DNA from 2 places in the Ureibacillus sp. FSL K6-2830 genome. Region 1 is predicted to be linked to the other one. Evidence: predicted binding sites of a transcription regulator. Region 1 holds the regulator's gene; the other holds the start of a gene.
The links. The regulator NrdR, encoded in region 1, represses ribonucleotide reductase genes. The targets are predictions, from matches to a motif close to AACACNATATATNGTGTT.

Region 1 (8,756 bases):
CTATTTCTTCCTGTCATTCGAATAGGAAACGTCACGGCTTTAATTCGCTCCATAATTCTTGCCGCTTTCACTACATCCATCTCACCACGAGAAGTTTCTGCTAGATGAATTTCCAATTGTTTATAATCTAAATTCGATGTAATAAAGGTTGGTAGCTGCTCACTCATTCGATAATGTAAAATGGATCCTAAGATTTCATCCCTCGCCCAGCTTGTTAATGATTCCGCACCAATATCATCGAGCATCAATACTGGAGCTTGTTTCACATAATCGACTTTCTCCTGAAGTGTTTGATCGTGGATGGAATTTTTTAATTCCCTTAAAAATTCAGGTACAAATACAAGAACTGACGGGACTTTTAAACTGGCGAGTTCGTTGGCAATCGCACCTAGTACAAAGGATTTCCCAACACCAAACTCTCCATACAAGTAAAACCCTTTTTTCGGTAATTCCCCTGAATTTTTGATATGAGCAACAAAATCAGCTGCATAATTAAGTATTTCAACCCGCGATTCATCATCAATCTCTAAATCTTTCAATGTTGCAGATAATACATCTTTTGGCATGTACATGCTTGAAATCATCGATTCAATTTCTCTGCGTTCATCCTCAATGATTTTTTGTTTGCATCGTTCATATTCAACATCTATGGAATTTTGAGCGATATACAGTTTTGGAACAAACCCTTTTAAATAATTAGTGCATTTTTCTGTCGAACCGCAGTTGCAACATTCGCTCGTTTGGCTAATATATTCATATAGCTTTGCTAAACTGCGTTCAACCATCTCTTTATTAACCACATCATCATGTTCTTTTAAAAATTTTTGAACGTTCGGATGTTCTAAAATTTGATTTCGGATGGCATTGTATCTTTCTTGAAAGGATGGAATTTGCACTTTATTTAAAGATTTTTTGATCGATTCGATGGTTGGTCACCTACCCGTCTACAACTCCAAGTTTTTGCAATATTTTTTTACGTTCTTCTTCAAAGTTAATTTTTTGTTTTGTGGACTGTTCTTCCTCTTTCCGAGGTTCGTTTCGTTTATAGAACCATTCTGGTATCTTTTCTTCCCTTATATTTCTGTATGGCTGTTTTCTATAGTTTAAATTAGAAGACTTTTTCTCTTCGTTTTCTTGTTTCCACTTATTATATTGATCCCGTTCTGTGCGAGCAAGTTCCATTGCTTCCTTCGCCGTTCGAACATTTTTCCTCATCCAATGGTCCGCAATTCGTTCAACATATTTGCGTGGCAATTTCATGTCTGTAGTTAGCATAACATATTCAAGCAATACATTGACAACTCCGACGGGCATGCCATGTTTCAATATTAAATCTTCTGCTATTTCGACAGAAGATGGCACTGGCTCTTTTCCGTTATTAATGTCTCTTAACACTTGAACGGGTGGGGTTGTTTCAAGGTAATCAATTAACTCTTGTTCTTTCGTTAAAGGCTGATTTTGTATTTCTTGCGGTTTCATTTCAAAAGTTTTTTCAAGTTTCGGCACTTCTTTAGAAATCGTTAATTTATAATAATCTGATGCAGCTTTTTTCAATCTATCTAACGAAATTCGCATTTCATCATCAATCGCTAAAATAACAACCTTCTGCATATCAAGTGGAGAGAATTGATAGAGGAAGGCTATCTTTGCAATCCATTCTTTTACTTCAATTGTAAATACACTGGTAGGAATCAATTGTTCCGATAACCCAGCTTGCAATAAAGCAAAATCAAATTGTTCATAATAGAATGGATAATTGCGATTTTTTGTTTCTAGGTTGGGTTCGATGAATTCTTGGGGAACATTCGTATGAATGGGTTTGTACACATCCATAAATGTTCTTGATACTTCTTTAAAAGAATCCATGTTCATTCGCTTGATGAATCGTTTCCGAAGTTTACGGTATGCTTGTTCTCCAATTTTACTGAAAAGAAACATCGATAATAACGGATCTTGAAAAAATGTCTCTGCATCAAGAGGACGCACTAATTCATATAAAAAGAAACGATTTTCTCCTTCTTCTTTTCGATATGTTCTTAATAAACCGATTGCTTCTAATGAAATACGGGCTTGAAACACTTTACCAATCGGCATATCTAACACATTCATTAAATAATAATGATTTAAAGTTTCCCTATGAGCATCTTCACCTTCTGCCCATAAAGTTAAATATAGGCTAATAGGTTCCGGACCAGTAAGTGGCTGATAGAAAAGCGTTAATAGTTGTCGTTCATGGGAAGATAGAGAATGAGGGAGAATAATGTCAAAATGATCCTTCGGTTGAAGCTCTTTATACAAATGAACCAATTTTGCTTTCCCCCTATAACTACTTTTTTGGCTGTCGATTCAATAATTCTGTTAACTCTTGCATAAACACATTAATATCTTTGAATTGTCTGTAAACAGATGCAAAACGAACATAAGCCACTTCATCCACCTTTGCAAGCTCATCCATTACCATTTCTCCAACATCTACAGAACTTACTTCCGAATTTCCTAGTCTTCTTAATTCTTTTTCAATAGAAAAGACGATTTGTTCAAGTTGTTCTAATGATACTGGACGTTTTTCGCAAGCGCGAATTAGCCCTCTTAACACTTTTTCTCGGCTAAATTCTTCCCTGGACCCATCTTTTTTCACTACAATTAATGGCGTTTCTTCTATTTTTTCAAAAGTAGTGAATCGGAAACCGCAAGATTCGCATTCACGACGTCTACGTATCTCTTTATTATCATCAACGGGTCTGGAATCTATGACACGCGTTCCATTGTAATAACAACTTGGACATCTCATAAAAATTTCTCCCTGTCTAGTATATTTAACATTATTATATCAAATAACATAGGAAGTAACACTTTTCCTAGTACATAATCTCTAATGGAAGATGATAGGTTTTCATTTTAATATACTTCCAACCAAAAATCGAGGTTATTTATATTGAATTTCATTAGAATGATTGGTAGCACTTTCAATGCATATTTTTCGGGAGTTTTGTATATAAATAGTAATGAAAGATTATTTTATCAAGTGATATTACATAACTACAGATTATATAAAAAAGTGTAGACAAAGTCGTTGTCAGACGATGTCTACACTTTATCAACTATTTATTATGCAGTTACCGCTTCAAGTGCTTTTACAACTTTTTTCGTTAAATCAATTACGCGTGCAGAGTAACCCCATTCATTATCGTACCAAGCCATTACTTTAACTTTTCTTGTACCCATTACCATTGTTAATTGTGCATCAATTGTAGATGAATATGTTGTTGTATTGTAATCAACAGATACAAGTGGTTCTTCGCTATAGTTTAGGATACCTTTTAATGAACCTTCACTTGCTTTTCTGAAAGCTTCGTTCACTTGTTCAGCTGTTACATCTTGTTTTAAGTCGACTACTAAGTCTACTAATGAAACATTTGGAGTTGGTACACGAAGAGCTAAACCATGGATTTTTCCTTCCATTTCAGGAATTACTTTACTTAATGCTTTTGCTGCACCAGTCGTAGTTGGAATAATGCTTTGACCACATGCACGAGCACGGCGTAAATCTTTATGCATGTTGTCTAGATTTTTTTGGTCATTTGTATATGCGTGAACTGTTGTCATTAAACCGTTTTCAATACCAAATTGTTCATGCAACACTTTTACAACCGGAGCTAAGCAGTTTGTTGTACAAGATGCATTTGAAATGATGTGGTGTTTTGACACGTCTAATACATCATCATTAACACCCATTACAATTGTTACGTCTTCGTTTTTACCTGGCGCTGTTAAAATTACTTTTTTTGCACCTGCTTCTAAATGAAGAGCTGCTTTTTCGCGATCATTGAATTTACCTGTTGCTTCGATAACTAAGTCTACTCCAAGTTCTTTCCACGGTAATTTTGCAGGATCGCGTTCAGCAATTAATTGAACACGTTTACCGTTGACGATTAAAGCATCTTCCTCATACTCTACAGTTCCATCAAAATGTCCATGAATTGTGTCATACTTAACCATATGTGCTAATGTTTTTGCAGGATAGCTAGCATTAACTGCCACTATATTTAAATCTTCTTGAACAATCGCTTGTCGGAACACCATGCGGCCAATTCGTCCAAAGCCGTTAATTGCAATAGAAACTGTCATTAATATAAGCCTCCCGTTTTACTTCAATTATGTTTACTATTTCTCAATTAGTATAGCACATTATTATAAAAGGTGTACCAATAATTCTAATAATAAAAAAGTTATTATTTTCAGAAAAATAAATGATTAAAGGGAAAAAGGTATTACTATGAGAAAATTATTTAAAATTACTGCTTAAAGTCTAACATTTCCATCGATTGCTGTTTTCATTACGTGAATGAAATGGAAAAAATTCACTTCACACAATGTTTAGAAATCAATAATTTGATCATCAATCGATGTAAAGCTTATGAAAGAACTCCCCATTCTTTCAAAATATGCTCTAATTGTTTTCGCGTCTCTTCAATTGTTCCATTATTATTTATAACCGCATCGGCTCCTTGTTCCTTTACTGCTAATGGCAGCTGAGAACGAATGCGGGCTTTTGCATCTTCCGCAGTTAATTGATTTCTTTTCATTAATCTTTCCAATTGTACATCTTCCGATACCGTCACGACTAAAATTTTATCAACAAAATGTTGAAGTTTACTTTCAAATAATAATGGAATGTCCATAATGACGGTTTTTTCACCATTAGCGATATATTCATCTCGCTGTCGCAACATTTCTTTCCGAATAGCTGGATGAATAATGCCATTTAACGTTTGACGTTTTTCTTCATCATTGAAGATAATGAATCCTAGCTTTTGCCTATTTAATTCTCCCGTCTCTGTTAGTACCTCTTCTCCAAATGCTTCAACAATTCTCTTTAACGTTTCGCTGCCAGGCTCCACTACGAGACGAGCCACCACATCTGCATCAACTATTGGCAATCCATATTCTTTTAACATGTTACTTACGGTACTTTTTCCACTTGCGATACTTCCAGTTAAACCAATAATCATATATAACACCCTTTTAACGTTGACATTTTGGACAATAAATGCTTGTTCTTCCTCCGATAATCATCGATTTCGTACTTGCATTACATGCTGGACAAACCTTTTTACCATACATTTTCAATCGATGTTGCATCCCGCCTGCTTCGCCATTGATATTGCGATAATCAGAGATTGTTGAGCCTCCCCTTTCAATACTTTCAAGTAAAACTTTCTGAATCTCTTCAAATAATGCGATTTTCCGCATTACACTGATTCGCCCAGCCTTTCTCGCAGGATGTATGCCTACTCGAAAAAGCGCTTCCGTTGCATAAATATTGCCGCAGCCGGAAATCACTTGTCCATCCATAATGACTTCCTTTATCGGTTTGTTTTTATATTTAGTAAGCTCACATTTTTCTAAAAAGTAGTTTAATGCAATTTCATCAAAAGGTTCAGGAGCCATTTGTAAAAGAGGTGGGTGCTCATCAATTGTATTTAGCAATCTCAATTCGCCAAATCTACGAATATCTGAAAATACGAGCAACTCACCAGTAGATAGTTGAAATGTGGCATGAATATGATTTCGAAACTTTTCTTCTAAAATTTCATTTTCGTTCTGAACAATAAACCAAGCACCAGTCATTCCTAAATGATTAACGAAAAGATATGGTGTATTATTTTTTTCTAAATCAATAAAAATATATTTGGCGCGGCGAAGCACCTTTTTGATTGTCATGCCGCGCATCTGTTCTTCAAATTCCCTTGGTTCCATATTTTTCACTATGCATTGTTTTCCTTGTTGATGAGCATCACAAACCGTTTTAGATAGGGCAACTTCTAAAATTGTCTTACCTTCTATTTTCGGGGATAGCGCCCGAACAACCCCTTCCACTTCTGGTAATTCAGGCATAATTTCACTTCCTTATTTCGCATCATACCAAGTATTTCCATAAGAGATGTCCACTTTTAATGGCACATCAAGTAAAATGGCACTTTCCATCACTTCTGGTACAATTTTTTCTAACTTTTCAATTTCTTCTTTCGGCGCTTCAAAAATCAATTCGTCATGTACTTGCAAAAGCAGTTTCGCTTGTAACCCTTCTGATTTCAATCTTGCGTCAATATCTAGCATCGCCTTTTTAATGATATCTGCCGCACTTCCTTGAATTGGCGTATTCATTGCTGTGCGCTCTGCAAAACTTCTTAAATTAAAGTTTTTGCTCGTAATATCAGGTAAATAACGTCGGCGGTTTAAGATCGTTGTTACATAACCTTTCAATTTTGCTTCTTGCACGATGTTATCCATATATTCTTTTACCCCTGGAAAACTTTCAAAATACTTTTCGATAAATTCTCCAGCTTCTTTTCTTGAGATATCGAGGTTTTGGGATAGTCCATAATCGCTGATTCCATAAATAATTCCGAAATTAACCGCTTTTGCCGCTCTTCGCATATTAGAAGTAACGTCCTCTTGGGATACATGAAATACTTCCATTGCTGTTCGTGTGTGAATATCCATCCCTTGATTGAAAGCTTCCACTAAATTTTTATCCTTCGACATATGTGCAAGCACGCGCAATTCAATTTGTGAGTAATCGGCGCTAAATAACAGCCAGCCTTCATGGGAAGGTACGAAAGCTTTCCGTATTTTTCTTCCCTCTTCTAAACGAATCGGTATGTTTTGCAAGTTCGGATCTGTAGAAGAAAGCCGTCCTGTTGATGTCAAGGCTTGCATAAAACGAGTGTGAACTTTGCCGTCTTTTGGATGAACTTCTTTGATTAATCCTTCAATATAAGTGGATTGTAATTTCGCAAGAGTTCTATATTCTAAAATCAACTGAACAATTTGATGTTCCGACTTTAGTTTTTCAAGTACATCCGCTGCCGTGGAGTAACCTGTTTTCGTTTTCTTTATGACCGGCAATCCTAATTTTTCGAATAAAATTACTCCCAACTGCTTTGGTGAATTAATATTAAATGTTTCGCCAGCCAACTCATAAATTTCTTTTTCAAGCTTCGCGATTTTATCTTCTAATTCTTGTCCCATAGTTTCAAGGGTAGAAATATTAACTTTAATCCCTTCGCTTTCCATCTTTCCTAAAATAACAGCCAAAGGCAATTCTAAATCATGGTACAAATCAAACTGTTCATTTTCTTTTAACTTATTTGTTACCCGTTCCTTACAGCTCCAAATCGCAAATGCTTTTCTGCAAACATGTTCAGCTAAAACTTCTTCACTTGGCAATGCCCATTTTGCCCCTTTTCCGTAAACAGCATCGTTGGAACGCACATCTGTATAGCCAAATTCCTTTGCCAATGTAGCTACATCATCACCTGAAATGGCAGGATTGACAATATAAGATGCAAGTAGCAAGTCGAATTCCACGCCTCGCAAATTGATGCCATGACGTTTTAATATACATTGCGCAGCTTTTAAATCCGACATATATTTTTTCTTCGTTTCATCTTCAAAGTAAGATTTTAGTCTTTCGCTCTTTTGCAAAACTTCTATTGGAACGAAAAAGGTATTTGAACCATCTGTAAAGCCAAAGCCTAATATATTACATGTATGATAATGCTCATTTTGCAACTCAACATGAACAGCCATCGTATCAGTAAAAAGTTCTTCCGTAATTTCACGAACGATTTTAAATGAAAGGGCAGCTGTTTCTTTTTCTTCAATTTCAAAATCTGATTTTTCAATTAGCGATTTAAATTGTAACTCTTTCCATACTTCAAGAACCGCTTCCTGATCAGGACCTGGATAATTTAAATCATTAAGAGAGATTTCAATTGGTGCATTTGTATTAATTGTCGCCAATTGTTTGCTCATTTTCGCCTGCTCTTCATTTGCGATAAGCTTTTCTTTCATTTTTGATTGTTTCATTTCATCGATTTGTTCATATAAATTTTCGATTGTTCCATATTCCTTTAACAATTTAATAGCCGTCTTTTCTCCAATGCCAGGAACTCCCGGAATATTATCAGATGCATCTCCCATAAGACCTTTCATATCGATAATTTGTATTGGAGATAGTCCATATTTTTCCTGAATATGTTCGGGTGTATATTGTTCAATATCTGTCATTCCTTTTCGAGTAACATAAACCTTTACTTTCTCTGTAGCGAGTTGCGTTAAGTCTTTATCACCCGAAACAATGACAACATCGATGTTTTCCTTTTCCGCTTGTCGAGCTAGCGTACCAATGATGTCATCGGCTTCATACATTTCTAGTTCGTATCTTTTGATGCGATAAGCGTCAATTAACTTTTGTAAATACGGAAATTGTTCTGATAATTCCGGCGGCGTTTTTTGACGTCCGCCTTTATATTCTTCAAAAGTTTGATGGCGGAACGTCGTTTTTCCAGCATCAAATGCAACGAGCATCTTCGTCGGTTGTTCTTCTTCTAAAATTTTTTGAAGCATCGTTGTAAAGCCATAAACCGCATTTGTATGAATCCCATTATCATTCGATAATAGGGGTAATGCAAAAAATGCTCGGTAGGCTAAACTATTTCCATCTAGTAATAATAATTTCTCTTTCCCCACTCATTTGCACTCCTTCAACGTATAAATCATCTTCCATTACTTTTACACAGTTAATCCCATTATAAAACACGTATTTGCCGAAATACGACAAATACGTGTTTTTTTCTTAACTTTTTATTTAGTTTGCGATCATTCTAATTCGTTTGATTCATTTCTTCGAAATAAAATATTTCTTCATAAATAACTGTCATGATAAAGGCATTCAAGAAGGCAATCAC
Region 2 (8,756 bases), 2.6 Mb from region 1:
CTTCCACAAAAACGATAAAAATAAACAAGATTACAGATGTGATTCGTTTGCAAATCAATGATCAAGGTTATGTGCCACTATTAATTGGTATTCGGCATGCCGAGTTTTCCCTTTCAAACAATATTGTAACGATAAAAGTAGAATTCTTGAATGGTATTGTAAAGGAGAGAGCGTTACTTGTACAATATCATAAATAACGAAAAAGGCATGATATTTCCCGTTGCCATTGTCTTTTTGTTTTTTCTTATCACTGTTGTAATTTTTTACAGTTCAACCTACTTAACTCAATTTTCTATTATAAATTCATTGGAAAACATAAACATTCGTGCTACGATAAATTTACTTGGAGAAACCGCAGAGTTTTAGTAGAAAGGTGTCTAATTATGCGAAAGATTTACTTAGTAGGGTTTATGGGGTGCGGAAAAAGTGCAGTCGGACGCCAATTAAGCTATGCCCTACGATTGCCCTTTTATGATATGGATAAAGAAATCGTCAGACAACAAGGCATGTCGATTCCAGAAATTTTTGAAAAGTTTGGAGAAGAATATTTTAGAAATTTAGAAACTGAATTTTTAAAAAACTTTCGTGACGAAGCTTGCATTATTGCGACTGGTGGCGGCGTTCCAATGAGACAAGAAAATCGACAAATAATGAGAAGAACAGGTTTAATCTTTTTTCTTGATGCATCATTTGAAGACATTTATAAAAGAATAAAAAATGACAAAAATCGACCAATTGCACAACGTTCGACTAAAAAAGAACTGGAACGACTATATTATTATAGGAGAAAATTTTATAAAAGAGCCGCTCACATCCGTGTCCTTACAAAAGATCGAACAATTCGCCAAGTGGTAAATTATATTGCTTTTCAAGTGAATCGACTAAAAGGCGAATGATAAGGTGTTGTTGTTTAAAAATGTTCGTTTTTTTAAGGAGTTTTAAAAAATGATTGCCTTCTATTACGTTCAATGTTAGGATATAGGCAAAGATGTCTGTTTGTTGAAAAATTTCATATGGTGCGGATGATTGTGCGGGGAGAGAACGTTTTTACGTCGCCGAAGGAGCAAGTAGTAGAACTATGAATCTCTCAGGCAAAAAGACTCGTACGGGACGCAACTCTGGAGAGTGCTGAATAACAGCCACCCAAGGGGAAAGCCTATTTTATAATAGGTGTAACTTTCAGGTGCAAGGACAGAGAATTCCTTTAAAAAGGGGATTTTCTGTCCTTTTTGCCTAGTTTAAAGATATTGGTAGTAAATTGTTAATTAATGAGGGAGGTTTCACGATGGGAGAATTAAAGAGAACACCATTATTTGACGAATATGCGAAATATGGTGCAAAAACGATTGATTTTGGTGGATGGGAATTACCCGTTCAATTTTCATCAATAAAGGATGAACATGAAGCTGTAAGAAATCGTGCTGGACTTTTCGATGTATCCCATATGGGAGAAATTCTTGTAAAAGGGAAAGATGTTCTCGGCTATCTTCAAAAATTATTGTCCAATGACATTTCAAAAATTCCAGTTGGCGGCGCACAATATAATGTAATGTGCTATGAAAATGGTGGGGTGGTAGATGATTTAATCGTCTATAATCTTGGCGATGACCAATACTTGCTTGTTGTCAATGCGGCAAATATTGAAAAAGACTTTGAATGGATGAAAAAGCATGCAGAAGGCGATGTAACGATTATAAATCAATCAGATGAATATGCCTTAATTGCACTTCAAGGACCTCTATCAGAAAAAATCTTGCAAACATTAACAGATGTGAACTTATCTGAATTAAAACCATTCCAATTTAAAGCATCTGTTCAAGTTAGTGGTTATTCTGTATTGTTATCACGCAGCGGATATACAGGTGAAGACGGCTTCGAATTATACGGGGAGCCAAATTCAATTGTAGCATTGTGGAATAAACTATTAGAAGCAGGAAAAGAAGATGGATTGATACCATGCGGCCTTGGAGCACGTGATACGTTGCGTTTTGAAGCATGCTTACCGCTTTATGGACAAGAATTATCAGAAAATATTTCTCCATTAGAAGCAGGCATCGGCTTTGCAGTAAAACTTCAAAAAGATGCGGATTTCATCGGTAAAGAAGCTCTTAAAAACCAAAAAGAACAAGGGCTTTCAAGAAAACTGGTTGGTATTGAAATGATTGATAAAGGGATTCCTCGCCATGGCTATAAAGTATTTAAAGGCGACACTGAAATTGGAGAAGTTACAACTGGTACACAAATCCCTAGTACGAAACGTAATTTAGGACTTGCTTTATTAGATATTCAATATACTGAAATTGGTACAGAAGTGGAAGTAGAAATACGCAATAAAAAGGTAAAAGCACATGTTGTGCCGAAGCCATTTTATAAACGTGAAAAATAAAAATTAATGGAGGTCAAACAATGAAGCATCGTTATCTTCCAATTACGGAACAAGACAAACAAGAAATGCTCTCTACCATTGGAGTAGAAAGCATTGATGAATTATTTGCGGATATTCCTGAAGAGGTGCGTTTTAAAGGGCTTTATAATATTAAAGAAGCAGCATCTGAATCTGCGCTATTAAAAGAACTAAAAGCTTTAGCAGATAAAAATATCAACACTGAAACAGCTGTTTCATTCTTAGGTGCAGGTGTATACAATCACTACAAACCTGTTATTGTGGACCACGTTATTTCTCGGTCTGAATTCTATACTGCTTATACACCATATCAACCGGAAATTTCACAAGGTGAATTACAAGCTATTTTTGAATTCCAAACAATGATTGCCGAATTAACAGGTATGGATTTAGCAAACTCTTCCATGTATGATGGCGGAACAGCGCTTGCAGAAGCAGGGATGCTTGCTGCCGGCTCAACAAGACGTAAAAAATTGTTAGTATCTGAAGCAATCCATCCTGAATATCGTACTGTTGTAGAAACTTATGCATATGGCCAATCAATCGAAGTAGTAAATGTGCCAATGAAAGATGGAGTTACAGATATTGAAGCATTAAAAGGTATGATTGATCAAGATACTGCGGCTGTCATGGTTCAGTATCCTAACTTCTTCGGTCAAATTGAAGACTTGAAAACAATGGGTGAGCTTGTACATGAAGCGAAAGGATTATTCATTGTTTCTGCAAACCCATTAGCATTAGGTGTGTTAACGCCTCCTGGAAAACTTGGAGCTGACATTACTGTAGGGGATGCACAACCATTTGGTATTCCTGAAAGTTTTGGAGGACCACACTGCGGTTATTTTGCTACGACTTCAAAATTAATGCGTAAAGTGCCTGGCCGTTTAGTAGGACAAACAGTAGACCAAGACGGACGTCGCGGTTTCGTATTAACATTACAAGCTCGCGAACAACATATTCGCCGTGAAAAAGCAACTTCTAACATTTGTTCGAATCAAGCATTGCTTGCTCTTGCTGCATCCGTTACTATGACAGCTTTAGGTAAACGCGGTATTCAAGAAATGGCAAAGCAAAACATCGTGAAAACTCGTTATGCAAAAACAGCGTTTGAGCAAGCTGGATTTACAGTTCCATTCCAAGGTGCTCACTTCAACGAAATCGTTGTAAAAGTAAACAAACCAGTGAGTGAATTAAACAAAAGATTATTAGAAAAAGGCATTATCGGTGGTTATGATTTAGGCCGCGATTATCCTGAACTTGAAAACCATGTGCTTATTGCCGTAACAGAATTGCATACGAAAGAAGAAATTGATCAATTAGTGCAAGAAATGGGGGCTTACAATGCATAACGAAAATCAACCGCTCATTTTTGAATTATCGAAGGAAGGACGCATTGGCTACAGTTTGCCAGAATTAGATGTGCCAGAGGTAGAATTATCAGAATTAGTTCCACAAGAATATTTACGTGAAGAACCTGCTGAATTACCGGAAGTTTCAGAATTGGATATTATGCGCCACTATACAGCATTATCTCGCCGCAATCATGGCGTAGATTCCGGATTTTATCCACTAGGTTCTTGTACGATGAAATACAATCCAAAAATTAATGAAGAAGTTGCCCGCTTCTCTGGATTCGCGAATATTCACCCGTTACAAGACGAGTCAACAGTTCAAGGTGCAATGGAATTAATGTACGAACTTCAAACAGCTTTAAAAGAAATTACAGGTATGGATGAAGTTACATTACAACCTGCTGCGGGTGCGCATGGAGAATGGACAGCATTAATGATGATTCGTGCTTTCCATGAAGCAAATGGGGAAGGTCATCGTAATAAAGTAATCGTTCCAGACTCTGCACACGGAACAAACCCAGCTAGTGCTACTGTTGCTGGATTTGAAACAATTACAGTAAAATCGGATGAAAATGGTTTAGTTGACTTGGAAGATTTACGTCGAGTAGTTGGGGAAGATACAGCGGCACTTATGCTGACAAATCCAAATACGCTCGGGCTATTTGAAGAGCACATCATTGAAATTGCGGATATCGTGCATAGCGTGGGCGGCAAAGTGTATTATGATGGAGCCAACCTAAATGCGATCATGTCGAAAGTTCGTCCGGGAGATATGGGATTTGACTGTGTACACTTGAATTTACACAAAACATTCACAGGTCCACACGGCGGTGGAGGTCCTGGTTCTGGTCCTGTAGGGGTAAAAGCAGATTTAATTCCATTCTTGCCGAAACCAGTATTAGTGAAAAAAGAAGATGGCACGTTCCATTTTGATTATGATCGTCCACAATCCATTGGCCGTGTAAAACCATTCTACGGAAACTTCGGCATCAATGTGCGTGCTTATACGTATATTCGTTCAATGGGTCCTGAAGGATTAAAATTAGTAACAGAATATGCAGTATTAAATGCGAACTACATGATGCGCAAACTACAACCTTACTTTGACCTTCCTTATGATCGTCATTGTAAACACGAATTTGTTTTATCCGGTCGACGTCAAAAGAAACTGGGTGTTCGTACGTTGGATATTGCGAAACGACTACTTGATTTCGGTTATCATCCACCAACAATTTACTTCCCATTAAATGTGGAAGAGGGGATGATGATTGAGCCTACAGAAACAGAATCGAAAGAAACTTTAGATGCGTTCTGTGATGCACTGATTCAAATCGCAAAAGAAGCGGAAGAGAATCCGTCTATTGTACAAGAAGCACCACATACAACTGTTGTGAGTCGATTAGATGAAACTCAAGCTGCTAGAAATCCAATTTTGCGTTATCAAAAACAATAGCGTTCACAATAAAAATATCCATGAGTGCATCTCATGGATATTTTTTACTACTTTTAAAACTAGCTATTTTAAAGATGATATATGACATGAGTAAAATATCATAAATGTTGTTGGCGAATCATGTCATTTCTTTAAATATAGGAATTTCAACAGGCAAACTAATTTTTTGTTTTAATTTTACCAGTCCAAGTTTTGAAACCGCCTTGAAGTTGATACAATTGATTGTAACCTTTTTTCTTTAAGAAAAGAGCTGCCCTAGAACTTCTTGTCATATTTTGACAATATAAATATACAGGAAGATCTGGACGAATTTCTTTGTAACGTTGACGCAATTGAGAAAAAGGAATATTACGTGCACCTAAAATGTGACCAGAATCAAATTCTTTTGTTTCTCGAACATCGATTAATTGAGCTTTTCGATATCCTTTAATAAATTCTTCTTGCGTCAAATTAGTAACAGATTTTTTTAAACGGAATGAACTTACTAAAACATAGATAATGATAAGTCCTAGGATTGTTGCAATCATATATAATACTGTCGCCACTTCTAAAATTCTCCTTTCTATTTACATAGAACATTATAAATAAGAAATTGGCATTCGTCCATTCAGTTTGATACAATAAAAAAGTTGTGAGGAGGAAAACAAGTTGAAAACGAAATGGTATTTCATTAATTCAGGACCATGCAGTCCTTCTTATAATATGGCATTAGACGAGGCATTACTCGATTTTCATAGTAGAGGCGAAATTCCACCAGTCATTCGATTTTACGAGTGGAATCCGCCAACCCTTTCTATTGGATATTTCCAAAGAGCACATCGAGACATTGATTTTGATGCTTTAAAAGCGCAAAATATTGGCTTTGTTCGGAGACCTACTGGTGGAAGAGCAGTTCTTCATGACAGCGAATTGACATATAGCATCATCGTTACAGAACAATACCCAAATATGCCTGAAACGGTTACAGAAGCTTATCGTTTTTTAAGCGAAGGCTTGTTAAAAGGGTTCCACAATTTAGGGTTAGATGCATATTTCAGCATCCCTGATACGGAGGAAAAACAAGAAGCATTGAAAAAACCAAAAAGTGCAGTTTGTTTTGATGCTCCAAGCTGGTATGAACTCGTTGTAGAAGGAAAGAAAGTTGCTGGAAGTGCGCAAACTAGACAAAAGGGTGTCGTTTTACAGCACGGTGCGATTTTATTGGATCTCGATGAGGACAAGCTGTTGTCTCTGTTCAAATTCCCTTCCGAAGAGGCAAAAGAGCGGATGCGAAAACAATTGCCGGAAAGAGCAGTTGCAATTAACCGTTTATCAACACGACGCATCACTATTGAGGAATGCATTCATGCATTCAAAAAAGGATTTGAAGAAGCTTTACAAATTGAACTTGTTCCATATGAATTAACAGAAGAACAAAAGGAATATGTGAAAAAATTAGAAGAAGAAAAATATGCAAATGATGAATGGAATTTCAGAAAGTAATTAAAAATTATCGTTCAAAAATCGTGACTAAAATTTAATAATCAGCTCCAAACTTAGAAATTTCTAAGATTCATAGAAATTATTATTTGTCAACCCCTTGAATCGATTCTAGTTATGAGGTAATCTTTTCTAAGTAGAACGAAACAATATATTGTATGTTCATTTTACTAGACATACAATATATTGTGTTTTATTGTTTATATATGGGAAATGATAGATAAATTATATATGTGCTAAGGGAGGCTGGCAGATGGTAATGGTAGATTCTTATACGACCATCCTCATTGATCAACTAAACAAAGATATTGAACAATTTCCACAAGTTCATTCAATTACTCCAGATATGCATATAACGCATAAAGGTGTATCGAGATTAGTCATGATTGACCGATACTCATTCAAGGATACGGAAAAGAAAACATTAAAACCTGGAGATTTTGTTGTATTAACAATTAAAGAAGATCCAAAGTTTCCAGCTCGAGGATTAGGTTATATCCAATCAATTGATTGGAATGCTAATAAAGCAGAAGTATTAATTGAAGAAGAATACAGAAATGTACTCGATGATCCAAAAGAACAAGAAACAGGCATCATCGTTCGTTCTCTAGATGTTATTGAAAAGCCTCTAGAAATTTTTTATGAACAAATTGCGAAACGAAATGCAACAGGCTTATCGGCTGTTGAACAAACAGAAGAAAAACGCAATGAATGGTTCCAAAAATTTTACGAGCAATTAGCTTCTTTAAAGTTCGTGCCGGCTGGACGAGTTCTATACGGTGCAGGTTCAGGAACGCAAGTCACATACTTCAACTGCTATGTAATGCCTTTCGTTCCAGATAGCCGAGAAGGTATTAGTGAACATCGCAAAAAGGTAATGGAAATTATGAGCCGCGGAGGCGGTGTTGGTACAAACGGTTCAACACTAAGACCTCGCAATACGCTTGCAAGAGGGGTCAATGGAAAATCAAGCGGTTCTGTATCATGGCTTGATGATATTGCGAAACTTACACATCTTGTCGAACAAGGTGGTTCGCGTCGGGGAGCACAAATGATCATGCTCGCTGATTGGCATCCAGATATTGTTGAATTTATCATTTCCAAAATGCAAAATCCTCGTATTTTGCGCTATTTAATTGAAAATATGGAAGATGAATCAATCGTTCGCCATGCGAAAGAAAAATTAAAATTCAAACCATTAACCCCGCTTGAAGAAGCGATGTATCAAGGAATCCTAAACTATAAAAACATCCCTGGTTTAGGAGGATTTAGCGAAGCAATTATTAAAGAGGCGGAAACAAAGCTTCGCGATGGCGGAACGTACACTGTGCATAATCCAGACTTTTTAACGGGTGCCAATATCTCTGTTACTATTACAAATGAATTTATGGAAGCGGTTGAAAAAGACGAAGAATACCCGCTTCGATTCCCAGATGTAGAAAACTATACGCCGGAAGAAATGGCAATTTACAATGAGAAATGGCACAAAATTGGTGACGTGCGCGAGTGGGAAGCTCTCGGTTACGGAGTGCGCACTTATCGCAAAATTAAAGCACGAGAACTTTGGAAATTAATTAATATATGTGCAACTTATGCTGCAGAACCAGGTATTTTCTTCATCGATAATGCCAATGAAATGACAAATGCCCGCGCTTATGGCCAAAAAGTTGTTGCGACAAACCCTTGTGGTGAGCAACCGCTTGCGCCGTATTCAGTATGTAACTTAGCAGCAGTGAATTTAGCTCAATTTGCATTGAAAGATGAAAAAACAGTGGACTTTGAGGCATTAAAAGAAACAGTTCGCGTTGGCGTTCGCATGCAAGATAATGTCATTGATGCAACTCCGTATTTCCTTGAAGAAAACCGTAGACAAGCTCTAGGTGAGCGACGTATCGGTCTTGGAGTAATGGGCTTAGCTGATCTACTAATTTACTGCGAAAAAGAATATGGTTCAGAAGAAGGAAACAAGCTTGTCGATCAAGTTTTCGAAACGATTGCGACAACTGCTTACGAAACGTCCATTGAACTAGCAAAAGAACGTGGCAGCTTCCCATTCTTAGTAGGTGAA

Region 2: NSU17_RS00875 (vitamin B12-dependent ribonucleotide reductase) is a predicted target of NrdR. The motif match lies at 6,864-6,881, and genes of this name have one in related genera.

What each region holds. Positions count from the first base shown of each region.
Region 1 is NZ_JBBOQR010000001.1:2,787,095-2,795,850, reverse strand. Features, by position in the region: gene dnaI (primosomal protein DnaI) at 1-926, opposite strand, end outside; gene NSU17_RS13840 (replication initiation and membrane attachment family protein) at 937-2,307, opposite strand; gene nrdR (transcriptional regulator NrdR) at 2,327-2,791, opposite strand; gene NSU17_RS13830 (glyceraldehyde-3-phosphate dehydrogenase) at 3,109-4,128, opposite strand; gene coaE (dephospho-CoA kinase) at 4,416-5,012, opposite strand; gene mutM (bifunctional DNA-formamidopyrimidine glycosylase/DNA-(apurinic or apyrimidinic site) lyase) at 5,026-5,898, opposite strand; gene polA (DNA polymerase I) at 5,911-8,538, opposite strand; gene NSU17_RS13810 (DNA polymerase I) at 8,673-8,756, opposite strand, start outside.
Region 2 is NZ_JBBOQR010000001.1:174,745-183,500, reverse strand. Features, by position in the region: gene comGF (competence type IV pilus minor pilin ComGF) at 1-197, shown strand, start outside; gene NSU17_RS00905 (shikimate kinase) at 384-896, shown strand; glycine riboswitch at 1,023-1,113, shown strand; glycine riboswitch at 1,117-1,197, shown strand; gene gcvT (glycine cleavage system aminomethyltransferase GcvT) at 1,286-2,386, shown strand; gene gcvPA (aminomethyl-transferring glycine dehydrogenase subunit GcvPA) at 2,407-3,753, shown strand; gene gcvPB (aminomethyl-transferring glycine dehydrogenase subunit GcvPB) at 3,746-5,209, shown strand; gene NSU17_RS00885 (rhodanese-like domain-containing protein) at 5,368-5,736, opposite strand; gene NSU17_RS00880 (lipoate--protein ligase family protein) at 5,858-6,691, shown strand; gene NSU17_RS00875 (vitamin B12-dependent ribonucleotide reductase) at 6,942-8,756, shown strand, end outside.